2 regions of the Paenibacillus sp. Z3-2 genome follow, and region 1 is predicted to be linked to the other one. Evidence: riboswitches for the same ligand, from Rfam matches in the RefSeq annotation. Region 1 holds a riboswitch; the other holds the start of a gene.
The links. A riboswitch is a leader RNA that binds a small molecule or an ion and turns the genes downstream of it on or off. The one in region 1 is predicted to bind cobalamin.
Positions count from the first base shown of each region.

Region 2: another riboswitch for cobalamin. It lies ahead of M1D71_RS06755 (ABC transporter substrate-binding protein); the one in region 1 lies ahead of cobJ (precorrin-3B C(17)-methyltransferase).

Region 1 is NZ_CP096397.1:6,116,885-6,124,833, forward strand. Features, by position in the region: gene M1D71_RS27265 (sirohydrochlorin chelatase) at 1-525, opposite strand, end outside; gene cobJ (precorrin-3B C(17)-methyltransferase) at 733-2,664, opposite strand; cobalamin riboswitch at 3,017-3,206, opposite strand; gene M1D71_RS27275 (uroporphyrinogen-III synthase) at 3,417-4,247, opposite strand; gene M1D71_RS27280 (GerAB/ArcD/ProY family transporter) at 4,378-5,580, opposite strand; gene M1D71_RS27285 (hypothetical protein) at 5,637-5,858, opposite strand; gene M1D71_RS27290 (Ger(x)C family spore germination protein) at 5,851-7,050, opposite strand; gene M1D71_RS27295 (spore germination protein) at 7,055-7,949, opposite strand, start outside.
Region 2 is NZ_CP096397.1:1,554,906-1,562,854, reverse strand. Features, by position in the region: gene cobT (nicotinate-nucleotide--dimethylbenzimidazole phosphoribosyltransferase) at 1-867, opposite strand, end outside; gene M1D71_RS06765 (ABC transporter ATP-binding protein) at 913-1,716, opposite strand; gene M1D71_RS06760 (FecCD family ABC transporter permease) at 1,713-2,759, opposite strand; gene M1D71_RS06755 (ABC transporter substrate-binding protein) at 2,756-3,754, opposite strand; cobalamin riboswitch at 4,199-4,345, opposite strand; gene M1D71_RS06750 (histidine phosphatase family protein) at 4,485-5,144, opposite strand; gene cbiB (adenosylcobinamide-phosphate synthase CbiB) at 5,135-6,115, opposite strand; gene M1D71_RS06740 (adenosylcobinamide amidohydrolase) at 6,160-6,981, opposite strand; gene cobD (threonine-phosphate decarboxylase CobD) at 6,962-7,949, opposite strand, start outside.

The DNA.
Region 1 (7,949 bases):
AGGCAGTTTCTCCCATAACATCCGGGTCATTTTGAAAAAGTCACTGTTGGCATCCGGGTCACTGCTCCCCCGTCCTAGCACCAATACTGCGGTCTCCTCATCCGTCACCGGAACAGGTGGAGCTACTACTGGTGTTCCGCCTTGGGATGCCACAAGTACAGGTTGGGCTTCTTGCAGACGGGTCTGCATGATTTGGACAACTTTCTCATGAACACCGATAGGACGACCATATACGAATTCCACCTGCGGATAACGTGCCTTGGCACGATCAATGGCGTTGGGAATATCAATCTTGGCATGACCGGCAGCAAACAAAATGATCGGCACCAACACGACACGTGTTGCCCCTCGATCCACACAAGCGGTAACACCTTCAGCAATACTTGGTCTCGTTAACTCCAGAAAACAAGTCTCCACCAACGTATTCTCCGGTGCCTTCGCTGCTACCTCACTTGCAAACTCCTTCAGTTCCCGGTTCCCCTCGGGATCACGACTCCCGTGTCCCACCAACAATATTGCATCCATCTTCTGTTATTCCTCCCCCGCCTGACCCACAGATCAGGCTTTGCATATTCATTCTTCTGGCATTCCATTCGATACATTACTCGAAACATCAATCCATCTATATCAGCTGAAATCCAGCGAAGATTGCACAATATTGCATAAGTCCTGACAAGGTAAACCATCACGTTTCCACGCAGGGACCGAATCAGTCAAGGACTTAATCAAGTCTTAGTCACCACATATCGGGTTTACTTCCACAGTGACCGGTGCATCCACATGGCGGAAGCCCTGAATCACGCCGACCCGCTTGAAGAATTTGTGGAAACGCTCGTTCGGATGGCCTTTTTCCTTGTAATCCGCCACAATGCGTTCCACAATCCCACCAATCTGGTCACCCGGAATTCCCTCCGCTACGGGCTGGGCAGGGTGAGCATTGCGACCGAACTTCTTGCCGCCGAGGAACAGGTCATATGCACCTTTGCGATACACGATGCCGATATCCTCCAGCACTGCCCCATAACATGCCATGCCGCAGCCATTCAGTGCCACACTCGTTTCTTTGGGTGCACCCAGTCCGCCGATCACCGCCTGCAGATGGTTAGCCATCGGAACAGCATCATCCTTCTCCATATTGCAGAAGTCACAGGCCTTCACCTTGATGACATCTCCAATCGGGACAACGATAAAATTCGCTGCACGCAGCTCTTCTACCAGCGAGTCCGGTTCAAAGGTCGGCACTCTCAAAATGATCTGGTGCTCCGGCGTATACTCCAGTTCGCCGTCTTCACTTGCACACTGCGCCAGCAACGCCATCTGGGCGGCGGTGAATTTTTTGTTGCCCACGCCGGGCGAGACGCCGACTTCGAACAGCGGCGCCTTGCGCCCAGGCTCAGGCACGGTGCGTACCGCTGTTGCGGTCGCAGCCTGTGGCGCACTTGCCGTCTGGCTTGGCGCTGCTGCCTCCAGCCAGCGGCTCGCCGATTCGCTCGCGAGCGCTCCGCCTGCCGCGAGCCGCGTCAGCGCCTCAGCGGCGAGCGCAGCTGCGCCGGTGCGTGGCGCTTCTGCGACCTTGCGCGGAGCGGCCTCTGCCGCCGCGAAAGCAGGTCGCTCGCCGGCAAGCACAGCGGTGCCAGCGCTGCCGGCTGGGCTTGCCGCAGGCATAGCGGCAGCCGCCCCGGCGCCAGCGGGCGGCTGCCCTTGCGGGGCCATGCCCGCTCCGGTGCTTGCGCCGCGCAGGGCTGGCTCCGCCTGTGGCTGCGCGGCCAATGCATCGCTGGCCGTGCTCTCGCCCGCTGCATCGCCGGAGGCGGCAGCGCGGGCTTCCCTTGCGCCGAGCGACCATGGCTCGGCTTCCGTGCGCAGTCGCTCATGGGGTCTGAGCGACTGTTCCGTGGTATTCAGCGTATATTTCCGCTGATACCCGCGCGGGGTGACCATGAGTCCTTCGTACATCATGGTCGAGGAGTTGCCGATAATCACGGTCGTCAGCATGCCGATATCATGATTCAGCATATCCTCCAGTGTGGTCATGACAACGTCCTGACGCTCACGATATGCACTCTTCACCAGACCTACCGGGGTCTGTGGGTCACGATAACGCAGAATCATTTCCTGTGTCTCCACGATCTGGCGTGTACGCCGCCCACTGCGTGGATTGTAGAGGGCAATGACAAAATCAGCTGACGCTGCAGCTTCGACCCTGCGAATAATGGTCTCCCACGGCGTAAGGTGATCACTGAGGCTGATCGTACATGCATCATGCATGACGGGGGCTCCCAATAGAGAAGCACATGACTGAATGGCCGACACGCCCGGAATGACTTCAACCGCAACACCCGTATCCGGCTTCCAGCCTTGCTCCATCAGAACCTCGTATACCAGACCTGCCATACCATATACGCCCGCGTCACCACTGGAGATTACCGCGACAATCTTGCCCATCTCCGCCTGTCGGACCGCTTCTTGCGCACGGCTTACTTCCTCTGTCATCCCCGTACGTACAATCGCTTGCCCGTTCAACAGAGGTCGGATGAGATCCACGTAAGTGTTATATCCGATAATGACCTCGCTCTCCTGAAGCGCTTCGAGTGCCCGCTTCGTGATATGTTCCATCGCTCCAGGACCGAACCCGATAATTAGCAGCTTGCCTTGACCTTGCATTGCTTCTCCTCCTTCATCACACTTGTCGTACGGATTAAACAGTGAAGAAGGACGGCTATGCCGACCTTCTCCCCAACGGTTAAGCGTGTTCAATTCCTAGCTCTGTTAACTTATTCCTCTGCCACTATTTTTCCAACACAAAACTGGAGATCGTAGGGATATCACTTTCATGTAAAAACAAAAAAATCCCATCCTTATAACGGATGGGATACGCATGTACGTACACTCAAGAACACAGTCCCAGACTCCCAGAGGGTAATCCTGTGACTATGTGGCCCAAGGGGGCCAGCCGGGCGAACCGCTTGTTCGCCCAATTCCTGATTCTTCGTACACCATTCCTTTCCGCGAAGGGTTCGGTGACACATGCAAGGTAGGTCTCCTGGCTCTGGATCATCAGCTTCCTTTTCTGTCTTCCCCGGCTATGCGAGTGACTTGGATCAAAAAGGGCTTCACCATTACAGTGGCGGGACCGCTCGGGACTTTCACCCGATTCCCTGTTACCTCTTGCTTTACGCAAGAGCACCTTGCTTGTTTTCATTCAATATTGTCTTCATAATAACACCGCTCAGGAAATAATGTCCATGCTTATGATACTTGTCTCTTCTTCTATTTTCAGACAAAACAGAAAAAAGTCCTGATCCAAAAATAAGATCAGAACCCGGAATAACATATGCATATACAACTCGGTTAGAATCATCAAATTGCCTAAGGATTGAATTCGTTTAGACTCATTGCTCGACTGTTTTTTGCTGCTACTTGCGGATCTTGTCCGCATGTCCCGCTGCGAAGTAACGCCCGAGTTCAACGATGAGCGCGCCCATCTTCTCTTCCTCCGGAATCACCAGCGCCTCAATGCCTTCTTCTCGCATCGAATTCGCTGTCACTTTACCTACAGACGCAGGGATTACACCTTGTCTGAAAGCTTCCAGCATCGGTTCGAGCTTATTCTGCGATGCCGCATATTGCGTCAGAAATCTAACCTGTGGTCCACTTGTGAAAGCAACAGCATCTATCTCGTACTGTACAATCTCATTCAAAAGCTGTTCCAGTTCAGCCTCTTCCGGTGGTACATGGCGGTAAGGAAGCACTTGGCGCACGATTGCTCCTTGTTCCTCTAACCATGCAACGAGTTTGGGAGCTGTCTCCCCATGAAGCTGCAACATCACCTTTTTCCCTGCGAGATCATGTGGGGCGAATTCACGAATGAGCCCGTCCGTGCTGCCATCGTCATCCCGTACTACCGGCGTTAACTTGCGCTTTCTCAGTGCATTCACCGTCTTGTATCCTCTGGCCGCAATTGAGGATTCCGACAGCGTATCCAGTAGTTTTCCCGCGACTTCCATATCCTCAGCCATTTCAAACAACGCGTCCAGACCCATGCCGGTGGTCAATACCGCCCAGTCTGGCGGGTCCGAGATCCAGGATACCAGACCATTCCTGATATTCCGATCATCCAGAAATACCGTTCCCTGTGCCGGTCGCACAAGCGGAATTCCACCCATTTTTTCAACCAGCAAGGACATCTCTTTCGACTTTCGTGGTCCTGTCAATGCTACACGTACACCTGCCAAATGTTGAGCCATTCATGTTCCCCCCGTTAGTTCAGCCGAATGTTCATCAGTCTGACTACAGTATACAGGGTACTGCAGTGAAGGGAAACGGTGTTCAACGTGTTTCTGTCCATTTATCTATAACGATTTTTGATGGTTTGCATCAGGAAGGCTGGAGCTCCCCACCATGGGAATCCTTCCGTCTCTTCTCCCCATCCTTTCCTGAATCAGCCGATTTCTGCTCCTTTTCCTGCTTTTCTCGCTTGGATTGCTCTCCGGATTTCTGTTCGGAAGATTCATCGGTATCCTTTTTGCGAGGACGAAGAAACAGAAACAGCACGATCGGAAACAGCACCTCAAACACAATGGCGATCCATGTCCATTCCCGGGTAAAACGATTGAGCTGAATCGCGTTTCGGAAGAACCAGAAAGCACATACGAATCCGACCAAGGCGACCGGGCCCGTCATCATCTTTCCCGACACTTTCGGGATCATCCGCTTCAGTCCCCAGCAGACAAAGTATAGATCAAATGCAATCTTCGTGATCATGGTCGGCATGGTTACTGCTGCCAGTGCCAGGTCAAACCGGTCCAGAAAGTCACTAATTTGTAGTTGTCGTGCCAGCTCATACGAAGGATATACCAATCTCGAAGCAATAGGAACGCCAATAGAAGTGATAGTTTCCACAATAATCAGCATCATGAGCAGTGCCGAGAGGATAATTCCCCATAGAATTGACTTGAAACGAAAATCGCTTCCCTTGACTACAAACGGCAATGCAATCATCTCTCCATAAAAAGAAAATATGTACCAACTCCCCTTGCTTACCCCTGCAACATCAACATGAAAATAAGGCATGAGATTATCCATATTTACCTGCTGAATAAGCATGAAAGGTATAATCACCGAGATCAGCAGAAACAGGGTAACATACAACTCCGCCATTCCGATTAAAGAACCCAGTCCACCTCGAACGATAAAGACCCCCATGACCACCAGAGATAATACAATAATGGAAATGGGTGTGTTCTCCAGTAGCGTTATACTTACATAGTCACCCGATAGTCGGATATCTCTTGCAAAAACGAAGAAAAAAAATAGAATGTACAGCAATCCCATTACTCTCCCCAAAAACGGGAATCGCTGAATAAGGGATTCGAACAGATCCTGATCGGGAAATCGCCGCTGGACCCGACTTATCAACCATAGAGACGCCATCATCACAAGAACAACGGGCACATACGAGAGATAGGCATGCTGCTTCGCGTTGGAAATGGCCTGCGCGTGAGGCTGAATCAGCGTACCTGTAATACTGAGTAGCAGCACGAGCAGCACGATCTGCCGATGAGTCACACTCTGATTCATACAATACCTCCTTTCCGTCATTCATTCTGCAATCTGCATACTCCCTTATCTGCAATCTATGGTAAAGGTAAAAATCGCTGAATAACATGGCTTATCCATACCGTGACATATTGCGTTTTACTCAAGTGACTGACATAGAACCAAATGCCCGTTCCCAATGCAATCAGACCATAGGATATCCATCGATTAATGGCTGCTGCCTGTTTCATATGTCTGAAATCCATCAAGATGAACACAATTGCCATGCCCAGATAGGTAAATAAAAGCGGTTTAATCATGTACGACCTCCTCCTCTATGACACCGATCGGTTTATTGATCACTCCTACATTTTCAATAATGACATGGGGAATAACGGTTACCTCAACTTCAGGATAAATGACATCCCATCGATCCTTCATCTTGTCCCATTCCGCAGGCAGGTGCTGATGGATAGATCGACCGATTCCAAGAATATCGGCATGATACTTCTGCTGAACCAATCGGACGCCTTCCTCAATGTCTGACTTTATTTTCTTGTGGATGGCATCATTTAACTTCAATATCTCTTCCTCCCGCCGGTCACCGTAATTCGATTCGTTATCCACGATAACTCCCTTGGCGTACAGTTGAATGTTCACCTTAACCTTGTCATTCTTGACACTGGGATGCAGCGAAGAATTGTTCTCGTTCAGTTTAATGAATATATCTCCTTCTCCCCGTGGAGCCTCGACTATAACCTCTGGCGCATTTGCCTCACCCATGGCCAGAATCAGTGCATCTGCCGGTGTTTTGTCGATCATGCCTACCATCTTGTCTTTCTTGAAAATGGCCAATCCATCCATCTTGATGTTCGTTTTGGGGTCCTTCCAGTTCTTCGGCACAGTGTCAACAACCGAAGCTATGGGCAGAAAAGGATCTACGCCTTCGCTAAGAATGGAATCTATAAACGTCTTGAGTGAGCGGGGATTTCGCATATTTAAAAAACACAATTCCCGCACCATCTCAGATGGAAATTTTTCTATGGGTGCATCAGTATCCAAGACCTTATATGCTTCTCCTCTTGTCACAACCGGCAACGCTGAGAAACGATTGAGCGGGTAACGTGTCATCAAATCCAGCATAGGGGCAACGCCCTCCCTCGCCAAATCCTCACCGATGAGCAGAGTACGACGATGAGCGTAATATATTCTGCGTGAGAGCGCCTTTTGCCCTTCAAGAGATGTTCCGTGAAAGGTTTTGGCTGTATTGGACAATATGAACCAAGATTTATCACCACTTGTGCCCCCTCCTCCTCCTTCACTCCCGGAAGAACCGGATTGTCCAGGAAGCGCAATCTGCAAGCTGGACCTGTAGTTATCCTTCTCCTTATCAATCGCGATTCCGATCACAAAGGCGACATCATTAATCTCTTCACGATCCCAACAGCCCGAGATTAGAACAGTACATAACAGCAGTACAGCCACTGCGCGATACTTAAGTATGAACTGCATGTGTTTACCACCCTTCCTCTGCTTCGGGGGAACCATTAATCTTCTCATTCATCCGTTTCTGGTTATCATGGACGGTAGATGGACGATTGATCATTTTCCACCACGGCACACGAATGAGAATATCCTTGGTATCCGTTTTACTGTAAGGGCTAAGACCCGACAGATAAGGCACACCAAATGAAGTCATCTGGGTCAGATGCACCGAAATCAGGACCAGACCGATCACGATGCCATACAGTCCGAACATGCCAGCCAGTAACATGATCGGAAAACGTAATAGACGAACGGTAATCGCAAAGTTAAACCGCGGAATCGTAAAGGAAGCGATACCTGTCATGGATACGATAATAACCATCGGTGCAGATACAATCCCTGCCTGAACGGCTGCCTGCCCAATTACAAGTGCACCCAAGATACTGACGGCCTGTCCAACCGTTTTCGGCAACCTGACTCCTGCTTCACGAAGTGCCTCGAAGGATAGCTCCATGATGAGAGCTTCAACCAGTGCCGGAAAAGGAATGGCTTCCCGTGCTCCGGCGATACTCAGTATCAATGTGGTTGGCAGCATATCCTGATGAAATGTCGTAATAGCGATGTACAGTGCTGGCAGGAATAACGCAATGGCTACGAACAAAAAGCGAATCCAGCGCACCAGATTACTGATAAAGAATCGCTCATAATAATCCTCGCTGGCTTGAAGCATCTGCCACATCGTAACAGGGGCAATCAGCGCAAATGGCGTACCATCGACCATTATGGTAATTCGCCCTTCTAGTAGATTGCCTGCTACCGTATCCGGTCGCTCGGAATAGTGCATCTGGGGAAAGGGAGAATACGGATGGTCCTCAATTAACTCCTCGATATATCCTGTTTCCAGAATGCTGTCAATTTTGATCTTT
Region 2 (7,949 bases), 2.1 Mb from region 1:
AATCATATAGGCTGCGCTCACGGGAACAAGCTGTCTTGCAATCAAGGCGGCAGCAGAGGAGATGAATCCATCCACGACAACAGGACGTCCGTTTGCAGCTGCAGCAAGAATTACACCCGTCAGTCCGGCAATCTCCAGGCCACCCACCTTGCAAAGTACGTCCAGTGCATCTTCCCTATTTGGGGAATTCACGCTAAGCGCCTGGCTAACCACGGCGGCTTTCCGCTGCAATCCCGCATCATCAATACCCGTTCCTCGCCCAACCGCTGAAGCTGGTGCGATCCCCGTTAATGCACACATCACCGCTGCACTTGCGGTTGTATTGCCAATCCCCATTTCCCCGGTAACGAACAATTGTGTTCCCTTTGCCACCTCTGCCGATACGACGTCAACCCCTGCAAGAATGGCTTGAATCGCTTCGTCGCGAGTCATTGCGGCACCCTTTGCCATGTTGGCCGTACCTTTACGAACTTTACGGGAAAGCAGGTCAGGATGTTCCAGATCGGCATTAACCCCGATATCCACACAGATTACATCGGCTCCGGCGTGGCGGGCAAGCACGTTAACTGCAGCCCCTCCAGCCAGGAAATTAAGGACCATCTGCGGCGTTACCTCGGCTGGGAAAGCACTGATACCTTCCGCCACCACGCCGTGATCTGCGGCCATGATAATGACGGCTCTGCGATCCAAATGTGGACGAGCCTTGCCAGTGATTCCTGCAAGACGAATAACCAGCTGTTCCAGCTTACCCAGACTCCCGGGTGGTTTCGTCAATGCATCCACATGTGCGGAGGCTTCCGCCGCAACTTCTTCATTAGGACCCACGATCCGACCCACTAACTGTTCCAACACCTGTTCATTATTCATACAGCCAGCACTTCCTTCTTCAAAATATGGGTTGCCCCGCTTCATTCATTCCTTCTCCCGCCGCAGCAAGAGCTGAGGTATTCCATTATCAGGATGAATCACCATCGCAGGTTTCACGCGAAAGATGTCCTGAATAATGTCCTCGGTCATCAAGGTGTGTGGGGTTCCATTCCCCACCACTTTGCCTTCTCGCAGCGCCAGAATGTGATCGCAGAACTGCGCAGCCAGATTCAGATCATGCAGCACAGCCACAATCGTAATTCGGTTCTTTTGCCGCCACGTCGATAATAACTCCATAAATTGCAATTGATATTTGATATCCAGAAACGTAGTGGGTTCATCCAGCAATAATAACCTGGGCTCCTGAGCCATGACCTTGGCAAGTGCCACCCGTTGTCGCTGTCCTCCACTTAGTGCATCCAATGGCCTTTCAGCCATATCCGTCAGTCCCAGCTCCTCCAGTACCCGGTCAACCACAGCCGCTCCATCTGCTGATTCTCGCCCAAGCCAATTCTGATATGGATAACGCCCCATCTCAACGATATCCCTCACAGGATAGGAAATTGCAGGCAAACCATCCTGTTGTAACACAGCGATCATGCGTGACAGATCTTTCCGACTGTATGAGGCAATATCCCGGCCATCAATATGTATACTGCCTGCGCTTGACTGTTCCGTACCGGCAAGGAGCTGGAGCAGGGTAGACTTGCCACTGCCATTTGGACCGACGACACCCCACCAGTCCCCCTCCGTAACCTGCCAGTCTACCGCGTCCAGGGCTTGATGACTGCCATACAATTTACCTGCCTCACTAACCGCGATCAGAGCTTCGCCCAAACCAGCAATCATGGCATCATCCCCTTCCGCAGTTTCTTATTCCGGTGTAGCAGATAAGCGAAGAATGGTGCACCTACAAATGCCGTCACCACACCGAGCGGAATTTCGGTCGGCGCCAGTAAAGATCGGGCGATCGTGTCTGCCCAGACCATGAAGATGGCCCCGCCAATAGCAGACAGAGGCACCAGCAATCGATAGTCAGGCCCCACAAGCAGCCGAAGAATATGCGGGATTACCAGTCCTACGAAGCCAATAACGCCGGATACGGAGACCGCTCCTGCGGTAAGCAGTGTTCCCACAGCAAGCACCGACAGCTTCAGCCGATCGACGCCAACCCCGATATGCGCAGCTTGACGTTCTCCGAGCGCCAGAACATTCAAGGAACGTGCCCGACTCCAGAGAAAGATCAGCCCGAGCAGAAAATACGGGAAAAGGATGGCCGTATACGACCACCCACGCAGAGCCAGACTTCCCATCGTCCAGTATATAATTTCATTAATGGTCTGTTTCGACATCGTCGACAGGAAGGAAACCACCGCTCCCAAGAAACTTTGCATCACTACACCAGCCAGAATCAGGCTATGCGTTGGTATTTTCCGTCCTTCACGAGCCAGTGACATGACAAACCATAATGTCAATACACCCGTCAAAAACGCCACCAGTGGCAACGTCCAGATTCCAATCAGTGCATACTGCAATCCGAAGAAAATCAGAAAGGCTGCACCCACCGAAGCACCGGATGATACGCCCAGGGTGAACGGGTCTGCCAGCGGGTTCCGAAGAACCCCCTGAAATCCCGCACCGGCAATCGCCAGCGATGCGCCCACGAGCACGGCAAGCAGTACACGTGGAAATCTGACTTTCCATATAATCTGTTCGGCTGCTGCACTCCAGTCGGGCGTGATCCAGTCTCCCACCCATGGCAAGTGATGAAGCAGGATACCCGCAATGTCACGAATAGGCAAGGAAACCGAACCGATGCCCGTGCAGATGAGCACGGTTAACACGAGCAGCGTGATCCCTGCCGATGCGTACACGGCCAGTTTTTTACTCATTGGAACAGGTCAGGATAGATCGCTTTGGCTACTTCTTTCAGACCTTCGGTTACTCGTGGTCCCGGACGGCTGAGCAGGTTCGCATCGAGGCCAATGACTGCATCGTTCTTCACAGCCGTAATTTGATCCCAGCCACTGCGAGCTTTAATGATTTGATCCAGTGTTTTGGAGTTATCATCAATGACATCATTCGCATACAGAATCACATCCGGGTTGGAGGCAATCACATTTTCTTCGTTGATCTGGTACCAGCCTTCTTTGTCCGAAGCAATATTGGTTCCTCCGGCTACCGTGATCAGTTCATCCATGAACTCACCTTTACCTACCGACCAACCTGGGGAGAACTCAACATATACATTTTCCTTCTCTTCCGGCTTAACTGCACTCACCGCTTCAGTTACATCAGTCACATCCTGTTTCATCTGTGTGATGATCTCTTGAGCTTTTTCTTGATGATCGGTGATTTTACCGAATGTTTCGATATTGTTCATTACATCATCGATCGATTTTGGATCGGTTTTGAAAATGGTAATGCCCAGATCACGCAGCTTCTTCACTGCATCTTCGCTCATCGAGATACCCGTGAATACGATATCGGCTTCTGCGGCAATGATGGATTCTTCATTCGGCTTGGATATACCACCCATTTTCGCTTTGGTTGTTGCGGCTTCCGGATAATCATCGTAGTCGGATACCCCTACGATCTGCTCGTCCAATCCGAGTGCAAACAGGGACTCTGTTTCAGCTGGTGACACGGAAACAATTTTGGCTGGTGCCTGTTCAAATGTAAACGACTCACCCGTTGCATCGGTTACCGTGAGTGGATATTGTGTTTTGAGATCCGTTTGCGCTTGGCCTTGGGACTGCTCCTGTGCCGGTTGCTGTGAAGTACCTGTGCCCTCTTTTGTTGTTGCATTGCCACATCCGGCCAAAGCCAGTGCCAGTGCCGCTGCACTCAGCAGTGACGCTACGCTTTTCCAATTCTTGAAATTCATTCTGTTATTCTCCCCTTCTCTATTTGTGCTATTTTCTTGCATCATCCTTGAACTCTTACTACCCTTGCCTTGGTGTTCCTGTATAAGGTTTGAACTGCAATATTTACACGCTAACGGAGAGTGCAGAACCGATCTGAAGAAACGAAGTGTTCGCCTAAAGCTTTCTGAAAGAAAGCCACATCGGAAGCATAAGCTATCACCGGATTTTCCGTTTCAAAAAGGGAATCAAAAAATCTGGGGATAACAGCGATCGGAAGATGGTACTGCAATCGGAGTGACCTCGTGTAAAAGTTCGGTTCATCTTACATGAACAATAAAAAATCCCCAATCCTTACGTCTAGGATTAGGGATGACGTCTCGCATATGGCGATCTGTACATGTCCAACGTATTGTTGTGCATGCACATAGAACTGCCCGAAACGCTGTCCTTTCCTCGAAGGAACACCGGTTTGAACGTCCAGGGCAGGTAACCTGACTTACAGGAATTGTTCCTGATTTACAGTGGCGGGACCGTGCCGGACTTGCACCGGCTTCCCTATTTCACCCGTATGCCATCCATGACTATATTGAGCCATGAACCATTACTGCACGCACGCGGGACCCTTGGTCGCTGATATGGATTAACCATTCAAGTGAGCAATCTGCATTCATGTGCAGGCATTATTGCCTGTCACACGAAACTACAGTGCTGTCACACTTCTGTTGTGATTATAGGTTATATTGCACATCCTTACAACCCGATTCCCGGAAAAGCCACCCTCGTGCCAACCCACTGATCTCCATGTTGTTCCAGCCGTACCTGTATCGCTTGCCCCGGAATCACCTGCGTATCCCAGAATCCCAGATCGGCAATGAGACGAGATAATGCATACCGGATTACACCGCCGTGCGTAACAACAATAATCGTTGGCACGCCAGCCTCACGAGATTGCATCGACGAACAATCCCCCCATAAGCATTCTTGCAGAAATGAATCGATCCGCACAGTAAATGCCTGCCATGACTCCCCTTCTGGCGGGGTGACGTCCTGTGGAGCATCGATCCAATCCCGGTACTGTGGGTTGTTCTTGAGTTGATCGTACGTCAAGCCTTCCCATTGACCAAAATCAACCTCTCGCAGGCGCGGGTCCAGCTTGACCTGCTCCAATGGATAAGGCCTGATCTGTGCAAGCGTCTGCTGACAACGGAGCAGATCACTGCAATATACCGTATCCCACGAGACGTTGCTTAATTGCTCGCGTAGCGAAGCCAGTTCTCTTTCTGCATCCGGGAGCAAAGCGATATCGGTATGCCCCAGATATTTTTTTTCCACATTCCACGCGGTAGTACCATGACGTATAAACAGAATATTTCGCTGCTGTGATCCATTCAGCCCTACAGTTACTTCCATAGCAACGTACCTCCAGCAAGCCATATTCCCAGCGTCACCAGTGTACACAGGATTACAAAAGAACCCGCCGACCAGAACATGAGACGTGTCGTTCGCACGATATCCTCTGCTGCCATAGGACGTGTCGCCTCACCCATATAGGCACGAAAAGAAGCTATTCCGTGATACACGTTATGTCCCCCGAGTCTGATCCCCAGTGCTCCGGCCACCGCCGATTCGGGAAAACCACTGTTCGGACTTGGATGCAATCTGGCATCCCGGGTCACCATACGTGCTGCGCCTTTGGCATCCAGTTTCATGACCCATGCACCCACGATCAGAAGGATGGCGGTGAGCCGTGCGGGAATCCAGTTTGCCCAATCATCCAGACGGGCGGAAGCCCAGCCGAGATACAGATACTTCTCATTTTTATAACCAACCATGGAATCCAATGTATTCACGGCACGATAGGCCATCGCAAGTGGCGCGCCACCAATTAACGCATAGAACAAAGGGGACACGATGGCGTCCACAATATTCTCGGCTACCGTCTCCACCGTTCCTCGCACAACCTCCGGTTCATCCAAATGAGCTGTATCACGTCCAACAATCATGCCAAGTGAACGTCTTGCAGCAGGCCAATCCTTCTGAATTAGATGGCGATATACCTCCATGCCTGCATCCTTCAAGCCCTTGGAAGCAATCGTCGTCGCAATAAGCACGATTTCAGCTACTACCGCTACGACAGGATGAATGAGACCCAGCACATATACGAATGCCCAAGTGATTACAAACGCCCCACCCGCAATCAGCAGCGGAAATAATAGACCGGCCCTCTTCAGCCCGGAATCCGTGCTCACACGGGAACGAATACTACGCTCCAGCGCAGAGATCGCTTTCCCCATGCCTATAACAGGATGAGGAATCCAGCGTGGATCACCGATGCATCGATCAAGTATGTATGCCCCTATCATAATCCAGGCACCCGCCATTCCCGTCCAGAAGGGCCATGAGACAAGTTGTCCAATCTGAAATGTCATAACACCCTGTTCCTCTCTTTCCACTGCTGTCCGGCTTGCAGGCTTTCCGTGATCGTGTCATAGACCAACCTGCCAATGGCCGCACCAACAACCGTCGCCGTTCCTGCGTAAGCAATTAGCGGCTTGTGCTCGTCCACCTGACTCACCGCAAGTACAATAGCATCCGTTGTCGTCCCTGTGGCCAGCAGCCCGTTCTCCGAGTCCGAAACACCGAAATCAGCCAGCGCCGCCGCTTTGGCCTCTACCGCAGTCTGGACGACATTCACCATCGCTCCAGATGTCATGCGTCCGTTCAACCATAACATGACATTAATCGTGCCCGGGATGTAGGGCTTCATGAAATAAGATTGGGTTGTTGATTTTAAAGGTCTTACAGCAACAGTCTCGTTTCCCTCCGTATCAAATACGGTTCTTACGGAACCTGCCCGCGCAGCATTGGACACCCCGGCTGTTGTACAACACAGAACTCCGAATTCCTCACTGGCGTATTCCTGAATGGAGGTATGCTCCAGTCTAACCGCTGTCAACAGTCCCGCACATTGATTAAGTTGCTCTTGCCATTCATTCAGAGAACGTTCGATATCACAGGGTGGATCATCACAGCGATAATGCCGATCCACATAGATGTTAAATATCCGATCCAGTTCGAGCATCCCGCCGCCATACACCGCACTGGAAAGCGCACTTGCAACAGAAGGACTTGCAGCTCTGATATGTTGATCGTGTGCAGTAATCTTCAGCCCGGGCCACGAAGAGGAACGATATTCGTTCTCGTCCGCCTGTGCATTCTTGTAGTAATTATAAAACGCCAGTGTCATCGCACGTTCCCCCTGCTCCGATCATGTGTCGCTTGTGGTATGGCTGCTCCATTACACTTCCTAACACTTCGAGTAAGCGCTCGTTGGCCTCTGCATCCTTTACTGCCAAGCGAACATGTCGCTCACCAAGTCCTGGATACATGGCACAGCTACGGATCAGAATCCCACGCTTACCCAAAGCCGCCTGCATGGATGCCGCTGTCCAGGGCTCAGGCAGTTGGATCAGAATAAAATTGGCTTCTCCCGGCGTTACCACACAACCATATGACTCCAAACCTTCCGTTAAACGCGCGCGTTCCCGTACGATCTGTGCCAGCGTGTCCTGTTCGAATCGTTCTCCGCTGCGCAGACAGGCTTCACCTGCAATCAACGCCAATCCATTCACACTCCAGGTCACTTGTTTCTCCGTCATGGCACGAATCCATTCTGGACGTCCCAAGGCATACCCCAGACGCAGACCGGGAATGGCATAAAACTTCGTCATCGATCGGATGATGATCACCTGTGGATATTCATCCAGTCTGGGTGCAAGGGATTGCCGCCTTGATTCGGGTATGAAATCCATAAATGCCTCATCGATGACCAGGACAGTACCTGTTTTCTCTGCTTTGCGGGCAAGACGATGCAGTACCTCCACCGGGTACTGTACGCCATTCGGATTGTTCGGCTGACCGAGAAACAGCAGGTCTACCTGTTCCATCAGTCGTTCAATGTCCTCAGGTTCAGCACGCCACTCCAGCTCCTCACGTCCCTCCACATGCTGGACTTCCGCACCGAATTGTCGCGCTAAAGAACGATATTCTGAAAATCCGGGTTCCACTGTGCCGACCTTCTTCGGAGCAAGTCCGAGCAAGATTAGTGCCATGCTTTCGGCAGCGCCATTGCCCACCGAAATATGGTCCTGTGGCACACCCAAACGTTCACTGAGTAATGATTTGAACCCACGATGACCCGGATCAGGATAACGA